Regions from separate parts of the Bacillus sp. CPT56D-587-MTF genome, predicted to be linked through region 4. Evidence: predicted binding sites of a transcription regulator. Region 4 holds the regulator's gene; each other region holds the start of a gene.

Region 1 (3,167 bases), 1.5 Mb from region 4:
CTACGACGACGCTTCGTTTCTTCAATCGCAATTCCCATAGATTTCGTTATACGATCTGCATACATAATAACGCGGCCGTTTTCATTACGCGCGGCACGACCGATTGTTTGAATTAATGAACGTTCTGAACGCAAGAACCCTTCCTTATCAGCATCTAAAATAGCTACAAGTGATACTTCCGGAATATCTAATCCTTCTCGCAATAAGTTAATGCCGACAAGTACATCAAATTTACCGAGGCGAAGATCACGGATAATTTCAATACGTTCTAGCGTTTTAATTTCAGAGTGAAGATAGTTAACTTTAATTCCTACATCTTTTAAGTAATCCGTTAAATCCTCTGACATTTTCTTCGTTAAAGTCGTAATTAATACACGTTCATTTTTTGCAATACGATCTTGAATCTCTCCTAATAAATCGTCAATTTGCCCTTCAATTGGTCGTATATCAATTGGTGGATCTAAAAGCCCTGTTGGACGAATAATTTGTTCTATTACTTCTGGCGACTGCTCTAACTCATACGGTCCTGGCGTTGCTGAAACATAAATAACTTGATTCGTTTTCTCTTCAAACTCATCGAATGTGAGCGGTCTATTATCTAAAGCTGACGGCAGACGGAATCCATGATCCACAAGCACTTGCTTACGCGCTTGATCCCCGTTATACATCGCTCTTACTTGCGGTACTGATACGTGCGATTCATCCATAACGATTAAGAAATCTTTCGGGAAATAGTCTAATAGCGTATACGGCGTTGCCCCCGCTGGACGAAGTGTTAAATGACGGGAGTAGTTTTCAATACCTGAACAAAATCCCATCTCGCGCATCATTTCTAAATCATAACGTGTACGCTGTTCTATACGCTGCGCTTCTAACAACTTGCCGTTATCATTTAATTCCTTTAAACGCTCTTCTAATTCTTTTTCGATATTTTCAATAGCGACCTTCATCTTTTCTTCACGTGTAACGAAGTGAGATGCTGGGAAGATTGCTACATGATCACGTTCTGCTAATACTTCACCTGTTAACGCATTTACTTCACGAATACGATCGATTTCATCACCGAAAAATTCGATTCGAATACAATGCTCATCAAGTGATGCCGGGAAGATTTCAACTACATCTCCTCGCACACGGAATGTACCACGCTTGAAATCAATATCATTACGTCCATACTGTACATCAACAAGTTCACGAAGCAATTGATTACGGTCTTTTTCCATACCAACTCGAAGCGAAACAACTAGCTCGCGGTATTCTTCTGGAGAACCTAAGCCATATATACACGAAACACTCGCAACAATAATTACATCGTCCCGTTCAAATAATGCAGACGTTGCCGAGTGACGCAATTTATCAATTTCATCATTAATTTGCGCATCTTTTTCAATAAACGTATCTGTTTGTGGTACATACGCTTCTGGCTGATAATAATCGTAGTAACTAACAAAATATTCAACTGCATTATTCGGGAAAAAGTCTTTCAACTCACTATATAACTGCCCTGCTAACGTTTTATTATGAGCCATAACAAGTGTTGGCTTTTGCACTTCTTTAATGACATTTGAAATCGTAAATGTCTTACCCGTTCCTGTTGCTCCAAGCAACACTTGCTTTTTCTTTCCACTATTAATTCCCTCTACAAGCTTCTCTATAGCTACCGGCTGATCACCTTGCGGGGAATACGCTGAGACAATTTCAAATTGACGTTCCAAGAAAATCCGACCTCCTCATAAAAATCTGTATTATTATTTTACCACGAATACCTATAAAAAACCTAAAAAAACGAACAGATATTCGGTAAAGTTTTCGACAATATACACATAGAAAAAGGAAGGAGTAAATACTTCCTTCCTCTACTAACTCTATTTTTTTGATACATATAATAAGTCATATCCATTGCGTCCATCTTCATTCGTACAATCTGTTAACCGATAAGTACTTTCTGATTCGCGCTGCTCTTTAACAATACTTTTACAACTATCTTTATGTAATCCTTTATGGTCACCAGCAAACTTGTCTTGTCTACTATCTAACACATAAAGGATATCTTTCCCACTATGCTCTAACGTTTGAAAAACCGGGTCACCTTCATCGGTATACTGTACAATTCTTATTTTATCAACTTCCCCTTGATCAACGTTCATAACGAACTGTTCGAATTTATCTAGATTGGAAGTTCCTACTCCCTTTACAATGACATCATTCTTCTTATCAATTGTAGTGCTAGATGGTGAACATGCTACTAAACTAAAGAGAAATAGACATATACAGCTGATTCTTTTTTCTATTGTCATCCTCTCCTATAAAAATTATTTGTATACCAGAAAAGCTACTTTCAACTATGAAAGTAGCTTTTCTTTTCCTTTCTCCTTCTTCGGAAAAATCACATATGAAAATGAAATTGCTGTATCAACTAAAAATACAATCGCCCACACTTGGCTCACGCGACTTGCAGCTTTATTTAAAACGATTCCCGATTCTAACCAATTACCCCATTGTTCAAATGGAATAAATCCATACGCGAAGAAAAAGAATATGTGCACACCAACGAATAAAACAAGATGTAATACCCAATTTTTTATTTCCTGCTTTGCATAGGCCATGCCTGTTAATTCTACCTGTTCTTCAATAATAGGCGCCGGTTCATTACGCCATTTCGCAACTGATTTTTGTGCAAATATATCAAGCTTCTTCAAATCCTTTTTCCCGTAGAAAACTGCATACAATAAAATAATTACAGTAATAATTTGAAAGTTAGAGAACTTTCCTGTTTGATAATAGTCCACTACTCCTAAAGTTAAAATAAACACTTCATTTACGAGGAGTACAATTCCCATAATAAAACTCGCCTTTTTCAAACGGAATCCGTAGCGAAGTAAAAAGAAACCGATAGCTGATAACCAAAATACAATTTCTGCCCCAATTAAAAAATACCAACGATATTCTGCGAGTATGCTCATTTATCCTTCTCCCTTTCATCATAAATACGAAAAGCCTCATCCATATACACTAAAAGTTCTTCTTCAATTGGATACATGCTCATTTTCTGTGAATCTTCCTTCGATTTTCTAACTTCCCATAACTTATCTAAAAACGCTTCATCACCATTGGCCATTTCTAAACACTTCTGCATTAATCTCTTCATTGCCCCTTGTACCTCATCA
Region 2 (3,167 bases), 750 kb from region 4:
TCCATTCCGAAATGTTCATACGCAAGCGGCGTTACAATTCGGCCCCTTGGCGTTCGTTGTAAAAAGCCAATTTGTAATAAATACGGCTCATACACATCTTCAATCGTATGAGATTCTTCTCCAATTGTTGCTGAAACCGTTTCTAATCCAACTGGACCGCCACGGAATTTCTCAATAATACCAAGCAGTAATTTATGATCAATATGATCTAGACCTAATTTATCTACTTGCAGCAATTCTAATGCCATTTGTGTAATTTCCATCGTAACCGTTCCGTTACCACGAACTTGCGCGAAATCACGTACACGTCTTAAAAGACGATTCGCAATACGAGGTGTACCACGAGCACGTCTTGCAATTTCTAATGCAGCTAACGAATCGATTTCAACTTCAAATACTTCTGCTGTACGTTCAACAATCGCAGAAAGCTGATCTACTGTGTAGTACTCTAACCTTGAAAGTACACCGAAGCGGTCACGAAGCGGTGCCGATAATGCTCCAGCACGTGTTGTTGCTCCAACTAATGTAAATGGCGGTAAATCTAGGCGTACAGAACGTGCTGAAGGCCCTTTTCCAATTACAATATCAAGGCAAAAGTCTTCCATCGCAGGATACAATACTTCTTCAATTGATCTATGCAAACGATGAATTTCATCAATAAATAATACATCCCCTGGCTGAAGCGCTGTTAATACAGCAGCTAAATCTCCTGGTCTTTCAATTGCGGGACCTGAAGTTGTTCTAACATTAACGCCCATCTCATTGGCAATAATATTCGCAAGCGTCGTTTTACCAAGACCTGGTGGTCCATATAAAAGCACGTGATCTAACGTTTCTTCACGCATTTTCGCCGCTTCAATAAATACTTCTAAATTATGTTTTGCTTTATCTTGGCCAATATACTGACGGAGCGTCTGTGGCCGTAATGAATATTCTAAATCCGCATCTTCATATGCAGATTCCCCTGAAAGGAGACGTTCGTCCATTATACTCACCTCTTACCATTTAGTAAAAGACTAAGTGCCTTTTTAATATACTGATCCGTCGTTAATGATTCTTTTAATAACTCTGGTACAACACGAGAAACTTCGCGTTCTGCGTATCCAAGTGCGCGGAGAGCTTCCAGTGCCTCATCAAGCTCAGCTGATGAACCTTTCTTCTCATCAAAACGTTCTGTGTCTGAGAATAAATCAACAAATGCATCTGGTACGACATCTGCTAGTTTTCCTTTTAAATCTAAAATCATTTGGCGTGCTGTTTTCTTTCCGACGCCTGGGAATTTCACTAAAAACTTCTCATCTTCATGCTCAATCGCTTGAACGACCTGTCCTGTTTGACCAGAAGCTAAAATTGCAAGAGCTCCTTTTGGCCCAATGCCAGACACGCCTAACAACTTTGTAAATAATAAACGCTCTTCACGTGTTTTAAACCCGTAAAGTGCCATAATATCTTCTCTCACATAATGATATGTATAGACACGGATTTCTTGCTTACTTCTTTGAAATACATACGGATTTGGTGTGAAAATTTGATAACCAATTCCATTATGATCAATTACGACATATTCCGGCCCTACATACTCCACGTAACCTGTAACATATTCAAACAAAATACGATCTCTCCCTCTTAAATCATGTATTCCATTTTAACATATTTAATGATAGAAAAGCGAGACTGCCCCAACAAATGTTCTCCACTTGAAACTTCTGTTATTTTCCATTGACAGAAAGGTTAAAGCACCTTAATATACAGAAGTTGATAATGATTATCAATACTAATTAAAGGGGTTACATCAGGATGAAACGTAAGCTATTTATTTTATTTACTATTATGCTCGTTGTTCTTTCTATCGTTGGCTGTTCTTCTCAAAAAGAAGAATCGAAGGCAAAAGAACAACCGAAAACAAAAGTTGTAAAACATGCTAAAGGTGAAGCTACAATTCCAGTAAATCCAAAGAGAATTGTTGACTTATCTGAATCAACAGAAGAACTATTACTTCTTGGACACAAACCTGTTGGTACAGCAAATACATATAAAGATAAAATCCAAAATCACTTAACAGACAAGTTAGATGGAGTAAAAGCAGTAGGTTGGTACTGGGCACCTAAAGTTGATTTAGAAGCTGTTACTGCTTTAAAACCAGACTTAATTATTTTAAACAACCGTCAATTAAAAATTTATGATCAACTAGAAAAGGTTGCACCTACAGTTGTTCTAGAAACAAACTTAGAAGACTGGCGTGGTAAGTTTAAAGAAGTAGGTAAGCTATTTGACGAAGAGAAGAAAGCAGACTCTTTATCTAAAAAAATTAAAGAGAAAACAAAAGATGAGAACTTTATGTTCGTTGCAGTTACACCACAAAACTTCCGTGTATACGGTAGCTTCGGATACGGTGACATCATCTTTAATGACTTAAAACTTCCAGCAACAAAAGGTACGGATTTAAAACAAACGATGGCGCAAGTATCACTAGAAGGTCTAGTTGCATTCCAGCCTGACCAAATGTTTATTGTAAACTTCGGCGGCGAAGCTGATAAAGTTTACGAAGACTACAAAAACAGTGCCGTTTGGAAAGACAATAAAGCAGTTAAAAATAATCACGTATATGAAGTATCAAATGAAGTCTTCAATACGAAAGCATTCAATCCAATCGGAAAAGATATGCTAATTGATGAAATCGCAAAAGAAATTTTAGCTAAAAACAAATAAGAAAAAAAAGCAGCTCACCATGAGCTGCTTTTTTTCTTACTTTGAACTGCGTATTGCTTCATTTTTTCAATCGTCTTCACAAAACCTTCTTTTGATTTAATACGAATGCCACGTTTCAATTTCGCACGTTCATAGCTCTCAAGCTTTTTCATATCAATTTGAAAGAAAGAATGGATCGCATTATCACTTTTCGGTACACCTTTGAAAATTTGTAATATCCCTTCCTCTGAAACACCAAAATACCCGCTCGTTTTCAATAACGGAGAAATATCATCAACTTTCTTTTGCAATACAATTTGTACATCATCACGATCAACGAGCTGCCATTCTTTATACTGCTGTAAAAACTTTTCTAAATCCGTCACTTTTTCTGTAAGTATTTCTTCGCTTACTTCGCCATCAACATACATACGCTCTAATAAAATTGTAACCTCAGGTTCTTTTTTCGTTACTTCTGG
Region 3 (3,167 bases), 1.5 Mb from region 4:
TTAAAAATGCCAAATCCTTTATGATATAAGGGATTTGGCATTTTTGATGTTTTTAAAAATAAACAACCCTAAAACTGCTCATTTAGAAGATTTAGTTTTAGTTTTAGTAGCGGCCATTGAACGTTTTTATGATAGTTTACCTGATAAATAGAAGAGTTTACCAATGAAAAGTAACTGGGGGATTCAAAAAATGAATCAAACTATTTTAGAGAAAGTCCTAAAATTTCGGGATGATAGGAACTGGAAGCAGTTCCACAATCCTAAAGATTTAGCTATTTCTCTTTCTTTAGAGGCGAGTGAGTTGTTGGAGAATTTTCAGTGGAAAAGCAGTGAGGAAGCTGTAGAAACAAAAAAAGAAGACATGAAAGATGAGTTGGCAGATCAATTGGATATTGACTTAGAAGAGATTATTATAAACAAAATAGAAAAAATAATAAAAAATATCCAGTAGAGAAATCTCGAGACTCTAAAAAGAAATATAATGAAATTTAAAAAAGGTGGAATTAAATATGTTATATCTTTTTACTGCAAGTAAAGATAGTGCTATAAAAAATTTGGAAGCTACTATTGAAAAAACATATCCTATTTCTACATGTTTAGCAGATTTAGATGCCGATACAGTAACTAAACTTAAAGATAATGAATTACATGAGAATGTATGTATGTGGGGAGCAACTCCTGGTTCTTCAAATGTTGATAGATGGGAAAAGTTAAAAGAGGGTGACGGGATTTTAGCATATTCTAAAGGGGAATTTAAGTTTTTCGGGACAATTTTTGCTAAGACTCATAACCCAGATGTGGCTAGAAAAATTTAGAAAACAAACGATAATGATGAAACTTGGGAATACATCTATTTTATTAAGGACCTAAAACCTGTAAACATTAAAGCAATCGAATTCGCAGCTTTCTTTGGCTACAAATTGAACCATACACCACAAGGATTTACTAATATTGATTCGGATTTTAGTAAAGTAAAGATTGCAGAAGAAGAGAAATCGGAAAATCGAAAAAAACTAAAATGGAATCTGGTAGGGAAGTATGGCCTCGTGATCCGAAAAAAGCTAAACAAGCTATTAAACAGGCAGAATTTAAATGTGAAATAGATGACACACATGAAACATTTGTATCGGAAGCCAGCCGAAAAAATTATATGGAGGCCCATCATCTAATACCGTTAAGAATGCAACATGATTTTGAAAATAGTTTAGATGTTGTTGGAAATATAGTTAGTATATGTCCGAACTGTCATAGGTTGATTCATTATGGAAGAGACAAAGATAAGAAAAAAGTTTTAGAACTTCTCTTTGAATAAAGAAAAGATTCTTTGAAGAAGTTCGGTATTGAGGTATTTCTCAAAGAGCTATTTGGATACTATGGAATTCTAAAATAAGAATATTCATAGCTATACGGAAGGTAGAATGTTTCATACTTAAACATAGGTATTATTGTGATGGAAATTTAAACTTCGTCTTTTGAAAGTATCAATAATTTGTATTATTTTTATAGGGTTATATATTTTTCTTTTGCTCTGCTGTATAGCAGAGCTCTTTTTTTGTCGTACAAAAGCCACCTATATATGTGAAGTGCACCCCAATTGTTAGGCTGTGTCTAACAATTGGGGTGCACTTCAGTCCTGTCGGGCGGCTTCTTTTAATTTATATTCACCAATTCATCAAACTTAAACTTAGTATTCAAACCAAAAGCATCTGTACAATATATAGTTTTCGTCATCGGTTCAATATGTAATACATTTATGTACATGTCTTGCACCATTCCATCACGATAGTATGAGATATGTATTTCTTCTTCCTCGTGAAAAGATTGCATTAACGCTCTTTCTATTCGTTCCATAGTATCTTGTGTTAAAAAAGGTTTAGGTACTTTATATTGTTCCTCAAACATTCTATGTATTTCCTCGTATTGCTCCGGTATTGAAGCAAACGGATTCCATTTCACCATACCTCTTCCACGTACTACAGGAAAGCCGTTATATTCCATGATGTAATACCACACGTTTGTTTTTTTAACTCCACTACAAACAAACGTGTGTTCTTTTTCGGTTTGAAATGGGACCATTTTGTTAACATGAATATTCAAAAATAATTTTTTTAAGTTAGAATATTCAAAAACTTATTTATGCAAACAAGCATGTCATGATAACATTTAACAAGGGGGTAGAAGTAGATGAGTGTTGACATTATTTCTAAAGAAGAAATCACAAAATTATTAAACGACTGGTATCAAGCTATGATTTCACAACGTGTATTACAGTCTCAGAAAATAAAAGAAGATATTGCAAATAAAATCAATAATATTAAGGAAGACCAAACAATATTAGTCTACTACGCTTTATTGAATGCACGGTATAAACTGCTAATTCGGGATATGGATAGTACAAAAGATATTCTGGACAAAATCGAGCCTTTACCAGAGTCTACAGAGACATTTTTAGAGTACATGCATGATGAAATTGAAAAAGCTGAATTTAATTATTGGCTTGCAGTCCATTACTATCACGTATTAAAACCGATCCTAGCAGTTCAATTTGCTACAAAGGCGAATGAAGTATTTTCAATTAGTCCAGGGTATGAATTAAAAACTGCAGCATGCTTAAATACTTTAGGAATGGCACACATTCGACTAAATGAATTCGAAAGTGCAGAGGAATATTTACTTTCAGCACTAGGTACCTTCCAAAAATCTAATGATGAACTTCTTATTAAACGAGTTAAGCATAATTTAGGACTTTTATACGCAAGTCAAAACATGCCAGAGTTAGCAATTAAACACTTAGAGGATTCATTAGAAAATAACGCTAAAACTATGTTTCTTTTAGCAAGAGAACATTTTAAGTTAGGTTATAGTCATATCGCTAATGAATATATTGAGAATGGCTATAAGATTAGCGACTTATGTTATCGTCATCATTTCCGAATTTTAAAAGCAGTACATAACTATGTACCGCAAGAAGAATTAGAAAATGTGGTTATAGAAGGTATTTCGTATTTTGAAAAAGAAGAATTATATGATTGGGTAAAAGAATATGCTTCTCTTTTAGGTGAAATATTCTATGGTTCAGAAAATCATAGAAAAGCAAGCAAGTATTTGCACATCGCTTTAGATGCAGACAAAAAGAGCATAGAAAGAAGGGCGCTAAAATGAAAAAA
Region 4 (3,167 bases):
AATCTTTACAGCATAACAGTGCTCCTCTTAATATGAATGAAGAATATGACGTTGTAATGAATAATTATCGTGCAAGTGGCGGGGGAAATTTCTTTATGTTTCAAAACAAACCGGTAGTAAAAGATATACCCACAGATATGTCTGAACTTATCGCTAATTATATATTGGAACATAAAACGATAGAAGCAACAGTTAATAACAACTGGAAAGTTATTAAATAACGATTTTTACATATAAAAAAGATGGGCTTCGCCCATCTTTTAATTTAATTTTGCATTATCTTGCTTTTTTAAAGCTTTTAATTTCGTCGGTGTAACATCTGTACCTTCTTCGTTAACAACTTTAATACCTTTAAGTTCGTTTAACATATTTTGACGAAATCCTTTTAAATATTGTTCACGTAGCGATTGACGCTCACGTTGCTCTTCTTCAGTTAAACCTTCAGCTTTTGCTTTTTTCGCTAAGAAGTTAATGCGTTCAACGAGTTCGTGATTAATCATCTCGAATCCCCCTTCTAATCAAAACTGATTATTATCATACAATAGTTACTCTTCTTTATCAAGCAATTGCTTCGTATACTCTACATATCTACGATGTACAGTCGCCTTTGAAACATTATGACCAAATCCACGTAATGTTGCTGCAATTTCTTCAAACGTGAGTTCACTTTTTCGCAAACGTACAATTTCCTCAATTGGCACTTCTTTTTTCTCTCTTCCTACACTTAAATGACGATTTTTTAAATTTTTTTCTGGACGATAACCTTTTTCTACTGCACGTTGCATACCTCGTTTAATTTTCAAATTATGAATCTTTCTTTGATATTCTTCAACAATACCAATAATATCTAATACCATTGAATCAGAATCCGACAATTGTAATTCACCATTATGTGTATGCGTATATACTTTTATGCCTTCTTTATGTAAACAATGCATTAACGCGATCTTCGCATTTCCTCTACCAAGACGCGTTTCATCTTGTATAAGTAACACATCAATTTGTTCGTCTCGAATTGTATCCAACACCTCTAATATACCGTCACGTTCAATTGTATATCCACTAGCCTGCTCTTCAATCACCTTAGTAACATTCATTTGATAGCGCTCAGCTAAATGCAATAATTCATCTTTTTGACGTAATAATGATGTTTCTTGCGCTTCTTTCGTTGTACTCACACGTGCATAAATAATTGCATTCATTTTGAACCCCTCTTTCTCCCTACTATTTCCCTATAGTGTAACATAAATCCGCCATTTGTTCGAACTTATGTTTGTAGAATGTTTTTTCACATGTTATACTTATTAATAAGAAAAATGAAAGAAAACGAGGTGTTAGAAAACATGGAAAAGTTAACGAAACGCCAGCAAGACATTCTCGACTTTATTAAGCTAAAAGTACAAGAAAAAGGATATCCACCTTCCGTACGTGAAATTGGTCAAGCAGTCGGCCTCGCTTCTAGTTCTACAGTGCACGGACATTTATCACGATTAGAAGAAAAAGGATACATTCGACGCGATCCAACAAAACCACGTGCCATTGAAATTTTAGGTGAAGACCGAATGGATACGGAAACACAATCTGTTATTCAAGTTCCAATTGTCGGAAAAGTCACTGCTGGTTTACCAATTACAGCGGTCGAAAGCGTAGAAGAACATTTCCCACTTCCAGCTAGTATTGTTGCTGGAGCAGACCAAGTGTTCATGTTACGTATTTCTGGAGATAGTATGATTGAAGCTGGTATTTTCGATGGAGATTTAGTTGTTGTTCGCCAACAGCAGTCTGCATATAATGGTGAAATTGTAGTCGCTTTAACAGAGGATAACGAAGCAACAGTTAAACGTTTCTATAAAGAAAAAGACCATTTCCGTCTACAACCAGAAAACTCTTCATTAGAACCTATCATTTTAAAACAAGTGTCAGTTATCGGGAAAGTAATTGGCGTATATCGTGATTTACATTAAAAATAACAAAAAGAAGATAATTACCTTATTTATATACGGTAATTATCTTCTTTTTGTATTTTGATAGATTTCCATGCATTCTATTTCTTATTAACGAGTTTCAATCGTCACATCTCCCGCAGCCGTTTTACCGCTAATCTTTTTACTACCATTTCCAATTGTTACATTTTTATTTTCTTCATTAAAAATTGTTACATCTCCAGCAGCACTTTGCCCAGTAATTACCGCATCTTGTGGTTTTTCCGATAAAGTAATATCTATATCTCCCGCAGTTGAACTTGCTTCTAGATTATACTTAGAATCATGATCTTGAATATTTATTTCCCCACTTGTTGTTTTTGCGGTCACTTTCCCTAATACCTTCTTAAAGTTCACCTCACCAGCTTTTGTCGATCCCTCCACATTCTTAGCCGTTACTTGTTTCAACTCTACTTCTCCAGCAAGTGTTCTAACACTTACGCTATCACTTTTCACATCACTCATTTCGATTTGTCCAGCAGATGAATTTACTTTTACATCTTGGTAAGAGCGTTCGGGCACAAGGAGAGTCAATTTAGACGTTTGAAACCTAAAATCGTAAAAAGAAAAATCAAATGAAGCACCTTTTTCTCTTTCCCCAATAATTTTTAATGTGTCACCATCTTCTGCGATACGAATCTCTTGTTTACGTACATCTCCTGACTCTGCTTTACATAAAAAGCAGAGTCAGGAGATTTTTGGACAATAATATCCCCGGCATCTAACTTAACTTCTATATTTTTTAATGTTTCGTTTTTAATTACATTTTCTTTATCGCCTTTTTCAGCAGTTTGTACTGCTTTTTCATATGTTTGGGAAATTCCTATTACTCCAATAATGATACAAGCGATAGCGATTAAAAATAGTTTTTTCATCATTTACTCTCCTTTTATCATTTTGAAGTTCCATATTACATATCGTACACACAATCTCTTAAACCACTTTGTACTATAAAAAGCGATAATACATAACAATAAACCTACCCCAACAAACGTTATACTAACGAAAAGATCCAACCATATAAAAGTACCCATAAATACTTTTCCAATAACGAAAAATGGTGTTACTACACTAGCAATACCACCGATCCAAAAAGAAAATATAAAAGCAATAATTGCGACTAACGGGCCTAACACAATAATAAAATTAAACAAACTAAGTCCAATCGCTGCCATAACAGCTCTT

The links. The regulator LexA, encoded in region 4, represses DNA repair genes until DNA is damaged. The targets are predictions, from matches to a motif close to CGAACATATGTTCG.
Region 1: the regulator LexA is predicted to act here: its motif matches at 1,787-1,800, upstream of uvrB (excinuclease ABC subunit B).
Region 2: the regulator LexA is predicted to act here: its motif matches at 1,680-1,693, upstream of ruvA (Holliday junction DNA helicase RuvA).
Region 3: the regulator LexA is predicted to act here: its motif matches at 2,036-2,049, upstream of AC3WVZ_RS09545 (YolD-like family protein).

What each region holds. Positions count from the first base shown of each region.
Region 1 is NZ_JBYTEF010000001.1:4,779,898-4,783,064, forward strand. It holds gene uvrB (excinuclease ABC subunit B) at 1-1,715, opposite strand, end outside; gene AC3WVZ_RS24735 (DUF4362 domain-containing protein) at 1,866-2,297, opposite strand; gene AC3WVZ_RS24740 (hypothetical protein) at 2,343-2,963, opposite strand; gene AC3WVZ_RS24745 (MerR family transcriptional regulator) at 2,960-3,167, opposite strand, start outside.
Region 2 is NZ_JBYTEF010000001.1:4,049,483-4,052,649, forward strand. It holds gene ruvB (Holliday junction branch migration DNA helicase RuvB) at 1-986, opposite strand, end outside; gene ruvA (Holliday junction DNA helicase RuvA) at 992-1,609, opposite strand; gene AC3WVZ_RS20850 (ABC transporter substrate-binding protein) at 1,798-2,709, shown strand; gene AC3WVZ_RS20855 (BofC C-terminal domain-containing protein) at 2,724-3,167, opposite strand, start outside.
Region 3 is NZ_JBYTEF010000001.1:1,831,058-1,834,224, forward strand. It holds gene AC3WVZ_RS09530 (nucleoside triphosphate pyrophosphohydrolase family protein) at 164-451, shown strand; gene AC3WVZ_RS09535 (hypothetical protein) at 510-815, shown strand; gene AC3WVZ_RS09540 (HNH endonuclease) at 1,019-1,312, shown strand; gene AC3WVZ_RS09545 (YolD-like family protein) at 1,651-1,998, opposite strand; gene AC3WVZ_RS09550 (response regulator aspartate phosphatase) at 2,185-3,162, shown strand; gene AC3WVZ_RS09555 (aspartate phosphatase) at 3,159-3,167, shown strand, end outside.
Region 4 is NZ_JBYTEF010000001.1:3,295,873-3,299,039, forward strand. It holds gene AC3WVZ_RS16950 (bifunctional metallophosphatase/5'-nucleotidase) at 1-221, shown strand, start outside; gene AC3WVZ_RS16955 (DUF896 domain-containing protein) at 261-500, opposite strand; gene AC3WVZ_RS16960 (YneB family resolvase-like protein) at 546-1,202, opposite strand; gene lexA (transcriptional repressor LexA) at 1,344-1,964, shown strand; partial or broken gene AC3WVZ_RS16970 (DUF4097 family beta strand repeat-containing protein) at 2,055-2,860, opposite strand; gene AC3WVZ_RS16975 (DUF1700 domain-containing protein) at 2,861-3,167, opposite strand, start outside.